DNA from 4 places in the Porticoccus hydrocarbonoclasticus MCTG13d genome. Region 3 is predicted to be linked to each of the others. Evidence: predicted binding sites of a transcription regulator. Region 3 holds the regulator's gene; each other region holds the start of a gene.
What was found. The regulator sigma-54, encoded in region 3, starts transcription at its own class of promoters, with help from an activator protein. The targets are predictions, from matches to a motif close to TGGCACANNNNTTGCNNT.

Region 1 (3,125 bases), 550 kb from region 3:
TGGGAGTCCAACAACCGGTTTTTCTCCCCGGTAAGAGCCTCGATCTCACTAATATCGGTTGAGAGGAGCGCTTCGGTTTCTCTTGTCAGAACATCAAGCAATAAAGACAATTGGTTTAGCTCTGAAACCAGCAAGTTGGCGAAATTCTTTTCCGGCTCGTGATCCATAAGCTATAACCCGTGATCCATAAGTTATAAAAGGTCCCGCTCGGTTTGCAGCAGCTTTTTGACAATTTTGTCAGTATCAATCTGATACTGGCCATCGGCTATCGCCGTTTTAATCGCATTGACCTGCTGGCTGTCAATGTCAGGGATTTGGGACAGGCTTGCTTCCAGCTTTAGCATTTCCGTTGCTGCAGAGGTCAGTGTGACGCTATCGTTTTGCCCTGTGGACGATGCGCCGTCCCGGGAATCGGTGCGTGATTTTTCGGATGTGCTGCCAGCTCGCTGCGAACCCTGGTTCAGGTCAGCTCTGGTGGGTTTGATGTTCATGTCACTCTCTATAGGTTTCATAGCTGGTAGGCCATCTCTCCTGAATCATAGCGGCAAAAAATAGAAAAACTTTAGTGCACATACTGGGTGCTATTATGGCACGCTTACAGTCCCGTCGGAATTGGCAATACCTTCCACCTGCTGGTTACTGCTCAGGTTTGTTACACGTACACGTTCGCCAGCTGTGGCGTCTCCCAAGGCTTTGCCCTGCATTCGCACCTGCAGATTACCGGCCCCGGCGACCAGTGTGACCTGTTGACCCCGTTTGATCACTTTCGGGGGTCTGAGTTGATTGACTCCTATTGTGGAGCCAGCGTCGAGTGATCTCGTTAGCTCCATCCCGATAATCTGCTCCACTTCGTAGACAACGCCACTGATGGCCGTATCGATGGGCTGGTCAATAACAGTGAGATCGGCCTCACTGATTATAGTGTTGCGTGCCAACGGTCTTGCCAGCACCGGTACTGCCCGTTGGGCAGAGATATGTGCGCGCACATAAATTGTCCAGGGTTGGCTGGACGCACAGCGCACACCAACATTAACGGCACCGAGGGAAGGGGCTCCCGGTGGCATAAAGGTATCCAGAGGTTGTTCGCAGTCGGGCAACCTTAGTCGTTCATCCAGAGGGCGAACCTGGACCTTCACATTGTCATAGCCGAGAGCCTGGGCTCTTCTTTTACCGGCAAGAACAACGGTATCCGTGATGCTTTGCAAAGATTGATTACCCTGATTTGAAAAAACTCCCTGGCAGATAGCTGACAGTAGCAGGCAGGGTAACAACTGGAAGCGCCAAATTTTTGTCATTTGCTCTGGAAAATAATGAGTTCCCCCTCGTTTAAGCATTAACCGTGCCAGTTGTCATGGGCGGCAAACTTTGCCGCCGGGGTGAAGGGTTGCCGATGGATCGGCTGTCAGTGTTGCCGTTATTTTATTTAAGTCGTTGAAATAAAAGAATTAAATATGTTGGCACGCAATCTGTATAGGAAAAGGGTAGAGGTTTGAATAAATGAATGTAATTGACAAAGTTTTTGGTATCTCTCCGTCGGTCCTGGCGCTGCGTTCGCAGCGTACAGAAATGATCTCCGCGAATCTGGCCAATGCGGATACTCCTGGGTACAAGGCAAAAGACATTGATTTTCAGGCTGCGCTTGGTCGGGCCACAGGGGACTACGAATTGTTGCAAACCAATAAAGCCCACATGACCGTGAACGGTATCGATAAGGAAGAGGGGATGTACCGGGTTCCTGTTCAGCCGTCACTGGACGGGAATACGGTTGAAACAGATCGTGAGCATGGGGCATTTATGGAGAACGCGATTCGCTATCAGGCCAGTCTTGATTTCCTTGGTGCCCGAATCAAATCCACATTGCAGACACTGCGTGGAGAGTGACTATGAGTCTGTTTAATGTCTTTGATATTTCCGGTACGGCCCTCTCCGCACAGAGTGTCAGGTTAAACGCCATTTCGAGCAATATGGCAAATGCCGACGTGGTGAGTGGCAGTGCAGAGACTGCATACCGGGCAAGATACCCGGTTTTTACTTCTGCTTACGATGCGGTAAGTGGCAGTAGTGACGCAGTTGGTGTACGGGTTTCCGGAATGGTGGAATCCAAGCTTGCGGCCCGTCAGGAATACATGCCGTCGCATCCGATGGCGGACGAAAATGGTTTTATCTACATGCCTAATGTGAACATCGTAGAAGAGATGGCAAATATGATTTCTGCCTCCCGCTCCTATCAAAGCAGTGTCGAGGCAATGAATACAACCAAACAGCTCATCCTCAGGACCTTGAGTCTGGGTCGTTAAGCGATAAGCATCAGGAAGGAATGATTATGAGTAGCGTAGCCAGTCTGTCAGAGCTTTTCCCCAGCACAGTGCAAGGGGAAACCATTAAGAATAATCCCAATGAACTGGGACAGGAAGATTTTATGACGCTGCTGGTTACGCAGCTTGAGAATCAGGACCCAACCAAGCCCATGGATAATCTGGAATTTATCAGTCAGCTTGCCCAGTTTGGCACTGTGTCGGGTATTCAGGACCTGCAGGGCGGGTTTAGCGGCCTGTCGTCAGTGTTGTATGCCAATCAGGCCCTGCAGGCAGCGGGCCTGGTAGGACAGGAAGTATCCACCAGCTCAAATATGGGTTACTTGGCGGAAGAGGGGGGTGAGCTCAACGCAACGGTTGCGCTGCCTGGGGACGCCACCAGTTTGAAGCTCTATGTCCAGGATCAGAGTGGCGAGCTCATTTATAGCGGATCTTTCGGTGCGACTGAGCAGGGTAACCTGAACGTCAGCTGGGATGGAACCGATGCTGAGGGGAATACCGTTGCGCCCGGCCGCTATCGTTTGAGCGCGGAGGCATGGATAGATGGTCAGAACGAAGCCGTGTCGGTTTATCCCCGCCAGCGGGTCGAGTCAGTCAGTGTGGCCGGCGACGGTAGTGGCGTATTGCTAAACCTGGCGGATGGTAGCCAGGTCTCGACATCATCCGTAAAAAGCTTTCATTAAATAAATCTGGAAATTCAGTGACGCAAGGTCAGGAGATAAAACATGGCATTTGATACAGCAGTATCGGGCATCAAGGCGGCAAGCGCGGATTTGGGGGTGGTCGGTAACAATATTGCAAACAGTTCCA
Region 2 (3,125 bases), 900 kb from region 3:
CCCAGGACAACATCCCTGAAGCGGTTTACCGGACACTGTTGTCGACCGCCAATGAGCACCTCACATCTCTCCACCGCCTGCTTGGGCTGCGTCAACGAATACTCGGCCTCGGGGAATCCCGTTACTACGACCTATACACACCCGTGGTCACTCTGCCCCGAGAATTTACACTGGAGGAGGCCGCCACCCTGACACAGGCCGCGCTCAAGCCCCTGGGCAGGAATTATGGTGAAGCCCTCAGGAAGGCGCTGACACAACACTGGCTACATGCCTATCCCGCACCAGGCAAGCGCAAGGGAGCTTATGTGATGGGTGCCGCTTATGATGTCCACCCTTTCCTGATGTTGAATTTTGAGGGTACTTTTGACTCTGTCAGCACTTACGCTCACGAATGGGGGCACGCCATACACTCCCTGATGGCCAACAGTCATCAACCCTTCAGCAAGTCGGCCTATTCCAGTTTTATTTCGGAAATCCCCTCGACGGTTAATGAACTACTGCTTTTTGATTATCTACGTGACAACGCATCAAGTGACGATGAAAAACTGTTTTACCTGTTTCGCGAACTGAATCTTCTGCGAAGTGCTTTTTTTCGACAGGCCCAGTTTGCCGAATTCGAACTGGCTATCCATGAGCAGATTGAGAGCGGCGGCAATCTGTCGGGCGATAAATTGAATACGTTGTATGGGTCTATCCAGAAACGTCATGCCGGCCACAGCATGGGTATCATGCAAGTTAGTGAACCCTATACGGTGGAGTGGGCCTCCATTCCACATTTCTACCGCAACTTTTCGGTATACCAGTATGCGACCTCCATGGTTGCCGCCTACAATCTGGCTGATCGCATTACAACCGGTGACGAAGACGCACGACAACAATACCTTGCCCTTCTCCAGGCGGGCGGGTCTGACTACCCCTACAAGCTACTCAGAAATTCGGGAGTGGATCTGGCCGATCCAGCCACGTATCGTCCCATGATTCAACGAATGACCCGGTTGATGGACGAGGTTGAGCATATTCTCGACCGGCAGGATACAAAGAACACGTCCCCATGAGCATACTGTTGTATCGACGAAACCCTTTCTTCGAAATTTATACAGCCCGCAGGTCAACCGAATCCTTATGCTGGCGTTAAAAGCATCACGTCTTTAATCACCAATGAGGAAATACCATGCGACGACTAGTATTACTGGCGGGCATTGTTCTCGCCACATCCAGCTTCGCCGAGACAACAATAAAATCCGATCAGTCCGATACCAGGAAAAGTTATACCGGTTCCATGTTTCAAAAAATGGATACTGACCAGGACGGCAATATATCAAGAGCAGAGCATGAAGCGGGCCTCCGGAAAAAAATGGAAGAACGCATGGCCCACTTCAACGCAATGGATGCCGATGGCAATGGACTGGTGAGCAAAACCGAAGCTATGGAAGCCAGGACGCGAATGAAAGCAGAATGGAAGGAAAAACGTCGCCTGCATTGCAACAAAACCGATAAATAGGATTGCCAGTGCCCGATAACCCCGGTTATCAGATAGCCGGGGTTGTTTTATAGCCCATCATTGTTAACTCGGCCATGCCTCACCCATGGCAACCATGGGTACATGTATCATCCCGCCAAATTCTCCGCTGTTGCTATCGGACAAGCACCAAAGATCAGAGGCTGCTTCTTGCCCCAAATTACTCCGCACCCGCATCTTTATCGCACCAAATTCAAACAAAAACTCCCCGCCCGACGCCCTACAGGCCACCCATAACAACTGAAATAGCCATTATTCGATATATGGCACGCGTTATGCTTATAACTTTTTGACACTACATCCTACTGGGTAATGAAGCCCGTACGCACCATCCTGCGTACGGGCTTTTTTATTTTTGTTTTGGGGAAAACAAACTCGAGGAATTTCACATGAAACCGAGATCTTTTCGACTTTCAGCTTTTGCATTACTGTTTGGCCTCCATCCTTTTCTGATGGTAAATGCCGAAGAGGCCACCAGTCTTTCAGAAATATTCACCAAGAGTGATACCAGTTTTACTTTTCGTTATCGATTTGAGCATGTGGATGATGAAAATGCCGAGAAAAATGCCAATGCATCCACACTAAAGTCCCGCATAACCTGGACTTCGGCCAGCTATCATGGCTTTTCCGGCTTACTGGAAGTCGATGACGTAAGCCATATTGGCGGCGAAAACTACGCGACACCCTCCAACGGGAAAGTCGGTGAATATCCCATTGTTGCCGATCCGGATGGTACCGATATCAATCAGGTCTATCTCAAGTATCAACAAGATGGCTTTACCGGTACAGCTGGTCGCCAACGCATTCTCCATTCCGGCCAGCGGTTTATCGGCGGCGTGGGCTGGCGCCAGAACGAACAGACCTATGACTCAGTACGAGTGCAATTGCCCATCGGGCCAGTCACACTGGATTACAGCTATATCTGGGATGTAAACCGAATTTTTGGACCCGATACCGGTGGTGCACAACCGCGTCGCTACGACTCTGACTCTCACGCACTCTACCTGTCATTTTCGCCAATTGAAGGTCACAAGCTGGCCGCCTTTGCCTATCTGCTGGATTTCGACAATGCAGCAGCCAATTCATCACAAACCTATGGTATTGAGTACAGCGGTGCCGTTGGACCCGTCACTCTGGCAGCCAGTGCCGCCAGCCAGACCGATTATGCCGATGGGCCAATTGATTACGACGCCGACTACTACATGGCCGAAATCGGTACAAAGATCAAAGGCGTCGGTCTGGGCATCGGTTATGAATTACTCGGCAGTGATGACGGGATGAAAGCCTTCAGCACGCCCCTCGCCACCCTGCACAAGTTTCAGGGATGGGCGGATCAGTTTCTGGTCACACCTGCCGATGGTATCGAGGACATTTACTTCAAAATGACCGGCAGCATTGGCAAAACCAATCTGGCCTTTTTCTACCACGATTATTCCGCCGACGAGGGCAGCGCCGACTATGGCGAGGAATATAATGCCGTGGCAAGCTACCCGATCAACAAATATGTCGGCGTCGAGCTGAAGTACGCCAAATACGATGCCGATGAGTTCTCTCAGGACACTGACAAAATCTGGTTTTCAGTCAATGTGAAGTTCTGATCCCGGAA
Region 3 (3,125 bases):
ACAACCAGGTCGTTCGAATTGTCTGCGTGGGAAAGCCTGCCCGCTACCAACAACAACCGAACCCCAACGACAACATGATGTACGCCAAGGGTGACACTATTGAATACCATCTGGCCAGCGACCGTATTGATCTACTGAAAAATGCCAGCGTTGAGCAAAATGGCACCGTTATCACCGGTGAAAAAATCAACTATGACCTGAAGGCAGAGGTAGTCAAGGCGAGCAGTGGCGACAATCCCCGCCAGCGAATCCAAATGGTCATTCCACCCAACAAGCAAAAGGATGCAAACTAAATGGCTATCCTTAAAGCGTCAAACCTGATCAAAAGCTATAAAAGAAGGCCGGTGATTCGCGATGTCTCCCTCACCGTCGAAAGCGGTGCGATCGTGGGATTGCTCGGGCCTAACGGTGCTGGCAAAACCACCTGCTTTTACATGATTGTCGGGCTGGTTCATCAAGATGGCGGTTCTGTTCATATCGATAATGAAGACATCACTTCTCTGTCCATGCACGGCAGGGCTCGAAAAGGGCTTGGCTATCTCCCGCAAGAGGCCTCCATTTTTCGCAAGATGACCGTGGAGAATAATATTCTGGCGATCCTGGAAACCAGAAAAGATCTCGACAAACAACAGCGAGCGAAAAAGCTGGAACAGCTGCTCCAGGAGTTCCATATCAGCCATATCCGCAACACCCTTGGCATGAGTCTCTCGGGAGGAGAGCGTCGCAGAGTGGAAATTGCTCGCGCACTGGCCATTGAGCCAGCCTTTATTCTTCTGGACGAACCCTTTGCCGGGGTCGACCCGATTTCAGTCAACGATATCAAACAGATCATCCGTCATTTACGCGATATAGGTATTGGTGTCCTGATCACAGACCACAACGTACGCGAGACACTCGATATCTGCGAACATGCTTATATCGTTGGTGAAGGACAGGTTATTGCCGAGGGACAGGCCACCGATATTGTCGCCAACCAGCAGGTACGGGATATCTATCTCGGCGAAGACTTTATGCTTTGATGGGACGTACCACCGCGCAGCGATTGTGCAAAGCGGCACACATTTTGCTTGTCTCTCCCCCCGGAGGCAGACTACACTTTCCGTGTGAACATTTTCGTAACAACTCTCTATACGCAGTCATAACATGAAAGCCAGCTTGCAACTGAAAATCGGCCAGCAGCTGACGATGACCCCTCAGCTACAGCAGGCCATCCGCCTGTTGCAATTATCCTCTCTCGACTTGCACCAGGAAATCCAGCAGAACCTCTACGATAACCCACTGCTTGAGCTTGCCGAAGAATCCGAGAACCTGGCCGCAGAAACGGCCACCGGGAAAAATGAAGATATCGACAGTGCAACCCGTGATCTCAACAGCAGTGAATGGGACAGTAAAATACCCACTGACCTGCCAGTCGACGCTAATTGGGACGATATTTACCAACCCAGTACCACCATTAGAAACACCGGTGCGGACACACGGGACTTTGACAGCGTTCACAACGTCACAGAGTCGCTTCAGGACCACCTGATCTGGCAACTTAATCTGACGCCGATGTCTCCCAAGGATTACCTGATCGGTGAAATAATCATCGATTCAATTGATAGCCGGGGCATGCTGACGGCACCGGTTGAAGAAATCTGGGCCGCGCTGGACGACGAAATTGAGCTGGATGAAGTGCTCGCTGTAGTGCACCGCATTCAGCAGTTTGACCCACCTGGTGTTGCAGCCACCAGCCTCGCCGAATGTCTTCTGATCCAGCTGAACCAGTTCTCTCCGGATACACCGCTGATTAACGAGGCCATCCAGCTCGTCACCGACCACCTGGAACTGGTTGGACAGCGCAATTTTCGACAAATGGAAAAAATCACCGGTCTGTCCCACGAGATACTCGAGGGTGCCATCCTGCTAATCCAGACGTTGTCTCCCAACCCCGGTGACGCCATTCGAAACGATGATATCGAGTACGTGGTACCCGATGTTCGGGTCACCAAAGTCGATAATCACTGGAAAGTTTCCCTCAATGAGGACATCACCCCTCGCCTGAGTATCAATCAACAGTACGCCCAGTTGATTCGCAGAGCCGATTCCAGTCAGGACAACACCTTCCTCAAGAATCACCTCCAGGAGGCCAAATGGTTTCTGCGCAGCATGGAAAGCCGCAATGACACCCTGATGCGCGTCACCAGCTGCATCATTGAATTACAACAGGGCTTTCTGGAACAGGGACCCGTGGCGATGAAGCCCATGGTGCTGGCAGATATTGCCGAACGACTGGAACTGCACGAATCCACTATTTCGAGGGTGACCACCCAAAAGTACATCGACACACCGCAGGGTGTTTTTGAACTCAAGTATTTCTTCTCCAGCCACGTCTCGACCGACGCTGGCGGGGAGTGTTCATCAACTGCCATTCGCGCTATGCTGAAAAAAATGGTAAGCGCTGAAAATCCGGGCAAGCCCCTCAGTGACAACAAACTGACAGCACTGCTTCAGGAGATGGGTATTCAGGTTGCCCGACGCACTGTTGCCAAATACCGCGAGGGGATGGGTATCCCCTCTTCCAGCGAAAGAAAACGCTACAACCCCAACACCTAACACCCATTAAGGAGAACCGCATGCAATTGAACATCAGCGGACATCATCTCGATATCACTGATCCGATCAAAGACTATGTCACTACCAAATTATCCAAACTGGAGCGTCACCACGACGGCATCACCAGCACGAATGTGATTCTCTCAGTTGACAAATTGATCCAGAAAGCTGAAGCAACAGTCCATGTCAGCGGCGGTGAATTCTTTGCCGATTCCGAGCATGAAGATCTTTATGCCGCTATCGACATGCTGACCGACAAGCTGGACCGACAGTTGATCAAGCACAAGGAAAAGAACCGCGGTAGATAACACTCATGAAACTGATTGATGTACTCACCCCTGAAAACACCGTTGCCAGCGCCGAGGGCGGTAGCAAAAAAAGGGTACTGGAAAACCTTTCCGTCTTCCTGACAGAACGCATGGAAGGGGTTAACGCAGACGACCTTTACCAGAGCCTGCTGGCAAGAGAGCGATTGGGCAGCACCGGGATAGGAGAAGGTGTTGCCATCCCCCACTGTCGTTTGGCAGGCT
Region 4 (3,125 bases), 900 kb from region 3:
AATCCTCCGCAGACATGAGTCCTTCTGCAATCAATGCTTTGGCAGCAGTGGCATAGATGCCCGGGAGATAGACTTTCCTGGCGGTCTCGAAATACCACTCATCGCTTTTGGGCTCGGCAATCTGGCCCCAGCGGCGCATCTGGGTTAAATACCAGACGGCATCGGAGTAATAGGGGTAGGTGGCAAAATGACGGAAGAACACGTTGAAGTCGGGTACGTCGCGTTTGTCACCCTTTTCGTATTCAAAGGTTCCCGTCATGCTATTGGCAATGACGTCATAATCCGCGCCGACGTATTCCGAGCGGGAGAGAATTTCAACGGCTTCCGGGCGGTTGGCATTGTTGTTCTCATCCAGCCACTTGGCGGCACGCAGCATGGCCTTGACCAGGCGGGCAGTGGTGTTCGGGTACTTCTCGGTAAACTCCTTGGTCATGCCAAAAACTTTTTCCGGGTTGTTTTTCCAGATCTCATAATCCGTGATGACTGGAACCCCGATGCCCATGAATACCGCTTGCTGGTTCCATGGCTCACCGACGCAGTAGCCGTGAATGGTGCCAGCCTCAAGGGTGGCGGGCATCTGGGGAGGAGGTGTGACAGAGAGCAGGGCTTCGGCATTGATATTGCCGCTGGTATCGCCCTTGTGTGGTGCGTAGAAGCCGGGGTGAATACCACCGGCTGCCAGCCAGTAGCGCAACTCGTAGTTGTGCGTCGAGACCGGGAAAACCATGCCCATTTTAAATGGTGTGCCCTGCGCCCGCATCTGATCGACCACCGGCTTGAGATAGTCGGCTTTGATCGGGTGAACCGGTTTACCGGCAGCCATCGGTACGTGGGCTTTCATTTTCTCCCAGACAGCATTGGAAACGGTAATACCATTTCCGTTGAGGTCCATACTGAACGGTGTAACGATGTGGGCTTTGGTGCCAAAGCCGATGGTGGCCGCCAGGGGCTGACCGGCGAGCATGTGGGCGCCATCAAGTTTGCCGTCGATAACCCCATCCAGCAGTACTTTCCAGTTAGCCTGTGCCTCGATGGTGACGTAGAGCCCCTCATCCTCGAAATAGCCATTTTCGTAGGCGATGGCGATAGGTGCCATGTCCGTGAGCTTGATAAAGCCAAACTTGAGCTCGTCCTTTTCAGGTGGCCCCAGTTCAGCGTGTGCCCAGCTGGCCATGACCAAAAAGGATAGGGTCAACAGGATCCATTGTGAAACTTTCAATCTTTTCTGTACCGGAGAGTTTTGAAGATTGCTATTCATTTAACGGGTACCTCAGCTATGAATGTCACTTGCATAAAAAAAGCCCACCTGCAGGTTTTATGTGCAGGGGGCTTCATTGCCCTTAATACCATTGGACAGGTATTAACCGGTGCGTTATTGATGTCTTACCAAATAGATATACAAAATATATGCCAAATAATAAAGTCGGCAAAAACAGGGTGTTGATATGAGCGGTTAGGGGGCCGCCGGACCCGGCGGCACAATTATGGGGCGCTTTTCAATCGAGTTGCACCAAGAGGTGAACTCGGGCCTGGTTGTTGCGGGGAGTGTTAGTCGTTGCGATTTTTTTGCAGCACCTGGGGAGATACCATCAGATCGCTACCCAATTTAATCTGATCATTAAACCAATAGGGTTCAGCGTGAGATCCTTCACTCTTGTGATCCTGATCCGGTGTGGGGTAACCCAGCAACCGGGCAGCTTCGCGGTATAAATCCGTCCGGAAACATTGTTGCGTAATAGACACAATTTTGTCGCGATCAAAAACCTTGCCCAGCAGCGGCTCACAGTGATGGAGAAGAAACTCCGCCTGAGACCGCCATGGAAAGCCGGCATTGTAACTGGCAAAAACGTGGAAATTCGGGTGATGTTCAGCCGCACAGCCGCGGTCATAGACCAGGTTGCCGGTCAGTGAAGGCCGCAAATAGTTGGTGGGCAAGTCCAGGTAGTCCCGGCGAGTCAACATTTGCACAGTGGCTTCACGATTGGCCATGTCGGCCAGCCACTGACAGGCCTCCATCAATGCCAACCGCAACCGGAGGTGAGTGGCGGGATTGCGGGTATGCCATTCCTCCATGACACCCAATACTTTTTCCGGTGCATTGTTCCAGACATGGAACCCCGTGGTAGCCAGTACACCGACACCATATTCCACCGCGATACTGTTCCAGGGTTCACCGGCACAGAAACCGTCGATTACGCCCTGAGCCAGGCTATCCACCATCTGCTCCGGTGGCAGTACGATGACCCTGACATCGCGATCCGGATCAATACCGCCCGCCTCAAGGCACATGCGAAGCAATTGTGTGTGTGTGGAGAAAGAGTGAACAGTGGCGAGGGTAATTGTCTGGTTGCTGGGCAGTTTATCCAATACTTTTTTGAGTGCTCTGGCACTTGCCAGGGGTTGATTGGCCAGCAATGGAGTTTCCGACTGGTTGAGCATTTGTTCCCATAGGGGGCGGGACAGGGTAATCCCGTTACCATTGAGCGACAGCACCAACCCGGTGACAATCGGCGCGCGTATCCCCGCAGCCCCCAGCGTTGTTACCAGCGGCATGGGTGCCAGCATCTGACAGGCGTCAAAATTGCCGGCAATCAGTTTATCGCGGATATTGGCCCATGAGACCTCCCTGCAAAGCGTCACATCCAGGCCGTATTTGGCAAAAAGCCCAAGTTCCTGGGCGATGATCAACGGCGCGCTGTCACTCAGTCGCATATAGCCGATATTAAGATTTTGCCGTTCGCCGGTTGGTAATTTATGGGTAGTTGTCTGCATGATTATCTCGCGCTGCGACTGGGCTTTCCCAGAATATTAATCACTGACCGAGCCGCCTCGGGCAAACTCTGGTTGGTGTCCATCGAGAGTGTCCGCAAGGTTTTATGTGCCTTGTCCTCGCTGATGCCGCGTTGATCCATCAATAGTTGTTTCGCCTCTTCTATAACAGACTGGCTGGCAAGCTTGGTGCGTGCGTCATCCAGGGCTCTGCGCAGTGACTGGTAGGACTTGAACTGGGCAATGGCCAGATCAATAACCGGTTTGACGCGGTCCGGGTTCAGTTCATCCATCAGGTAGGCGGTCACTCCGGCGTCCACGGCCTGTTCGATAAAAGCGGGATCTTCTTCATGGGA

Region 1: flgA (flagellar basal body P-ring formation chaperone FlgA) is a predicted target of sigma-54. The motif match lies at 1,328-1,345, and genes of this name have one in related genera.
Region 2: U740_RS08535 (alginate export family protein) is a predicted target of sigma-54. The motif match lies at 1,784-1,801, and genes of this name have one in related genera.
Region 4: U740_RS08520 (CmpA/NrtA family ABC transporter substrate-binding protein) is a predicted target of sigma-54. The motif match lies at 1,396-1,413, and genes of this name have one in related genera.

What each region holds. Positions count from the first base shown of each region.
Region 1 covers NZ_JQMM01000001.1:1,440,222-1,443,346, forward strand. Annotated here, with positions in the region: gene U740_RS11835 (flagella synthesis protein FlgN) at 1-167, opposite strand, end outside; gene flgM (flagellar biosynthesis anti-sigma factor FlgM) at 192-491, opposite strand; gene flgA (flagellar basal body P-ring formation chaperone FlgA) at 585-1,295, opposite strand; gene flgB (flagellar basal body rod protein FlgB) at 1,498-1,881, shown strand; gene flgC (flagellar basal body rod protein FlgC) at 1,884-2,297, shown strand; gene U740_RS06870 (flagellar hook assembly protein FlgD) at 2,324-2,998, shown strand; gene flgE (flagellar hook protein FlgE) at 3,041-3,125, shown strand, end outside.
Region 2 covers NZ_JQMM01000001.1:1,786,307-1,789,431, reverse strand. Annotated here, with positions in the region: gene pepF (oligoendopeptidase F) at 1-1,055, shown strand, start outside; gene U740_RS08540 (EF-hand domain-containing protein) at 1,172-1,501, shown strand; gene U740_RS08535 (alginate export family protein) at 1,909-3,117, shown strand.
Region 3 covers NZ_JQMM01000001.1:885,340-888,464, reverse strand. Annotated here, with positions in the region: gene lptA (lipopolysaccharide transport periplasmic protein LptA) at 1-293, shown strand, start outside; gene lptB (LPS export ABC transporter ATP-binding protein) at 294-1,019, shown strand; gene U740_RS04260 (RNA polymerase factor sigma-54) at 1,144-2,595, shown strand; gene hpf (ribosome hibernation-promoting factor, HPF/YfiA family) at 2,616-2,903, shown strand; gene ptsN (PTS IIA-like nitrogen regulatory protein PtsN) at 2,909-3,125, shown strand, end outside.
Region 4 covers NZ_JQMM01000001.1:1,782,816-1,785,940, forward strand. Annotated here, with positions in the region: gene U740_RS08520 (CmpA/NrtA family ABC transporter substrate-binding protein) at 1-1,174, opposite strand, end outside; gene U740_RS08525 (CmpA/NrtA family ABC transporter substrate-binding protein) at 1,549-2,772, opposite strand; gene U740_RS08530 (ANTAR domain-containing response regulator) at 2,775-3,125, opposite strand, start outside.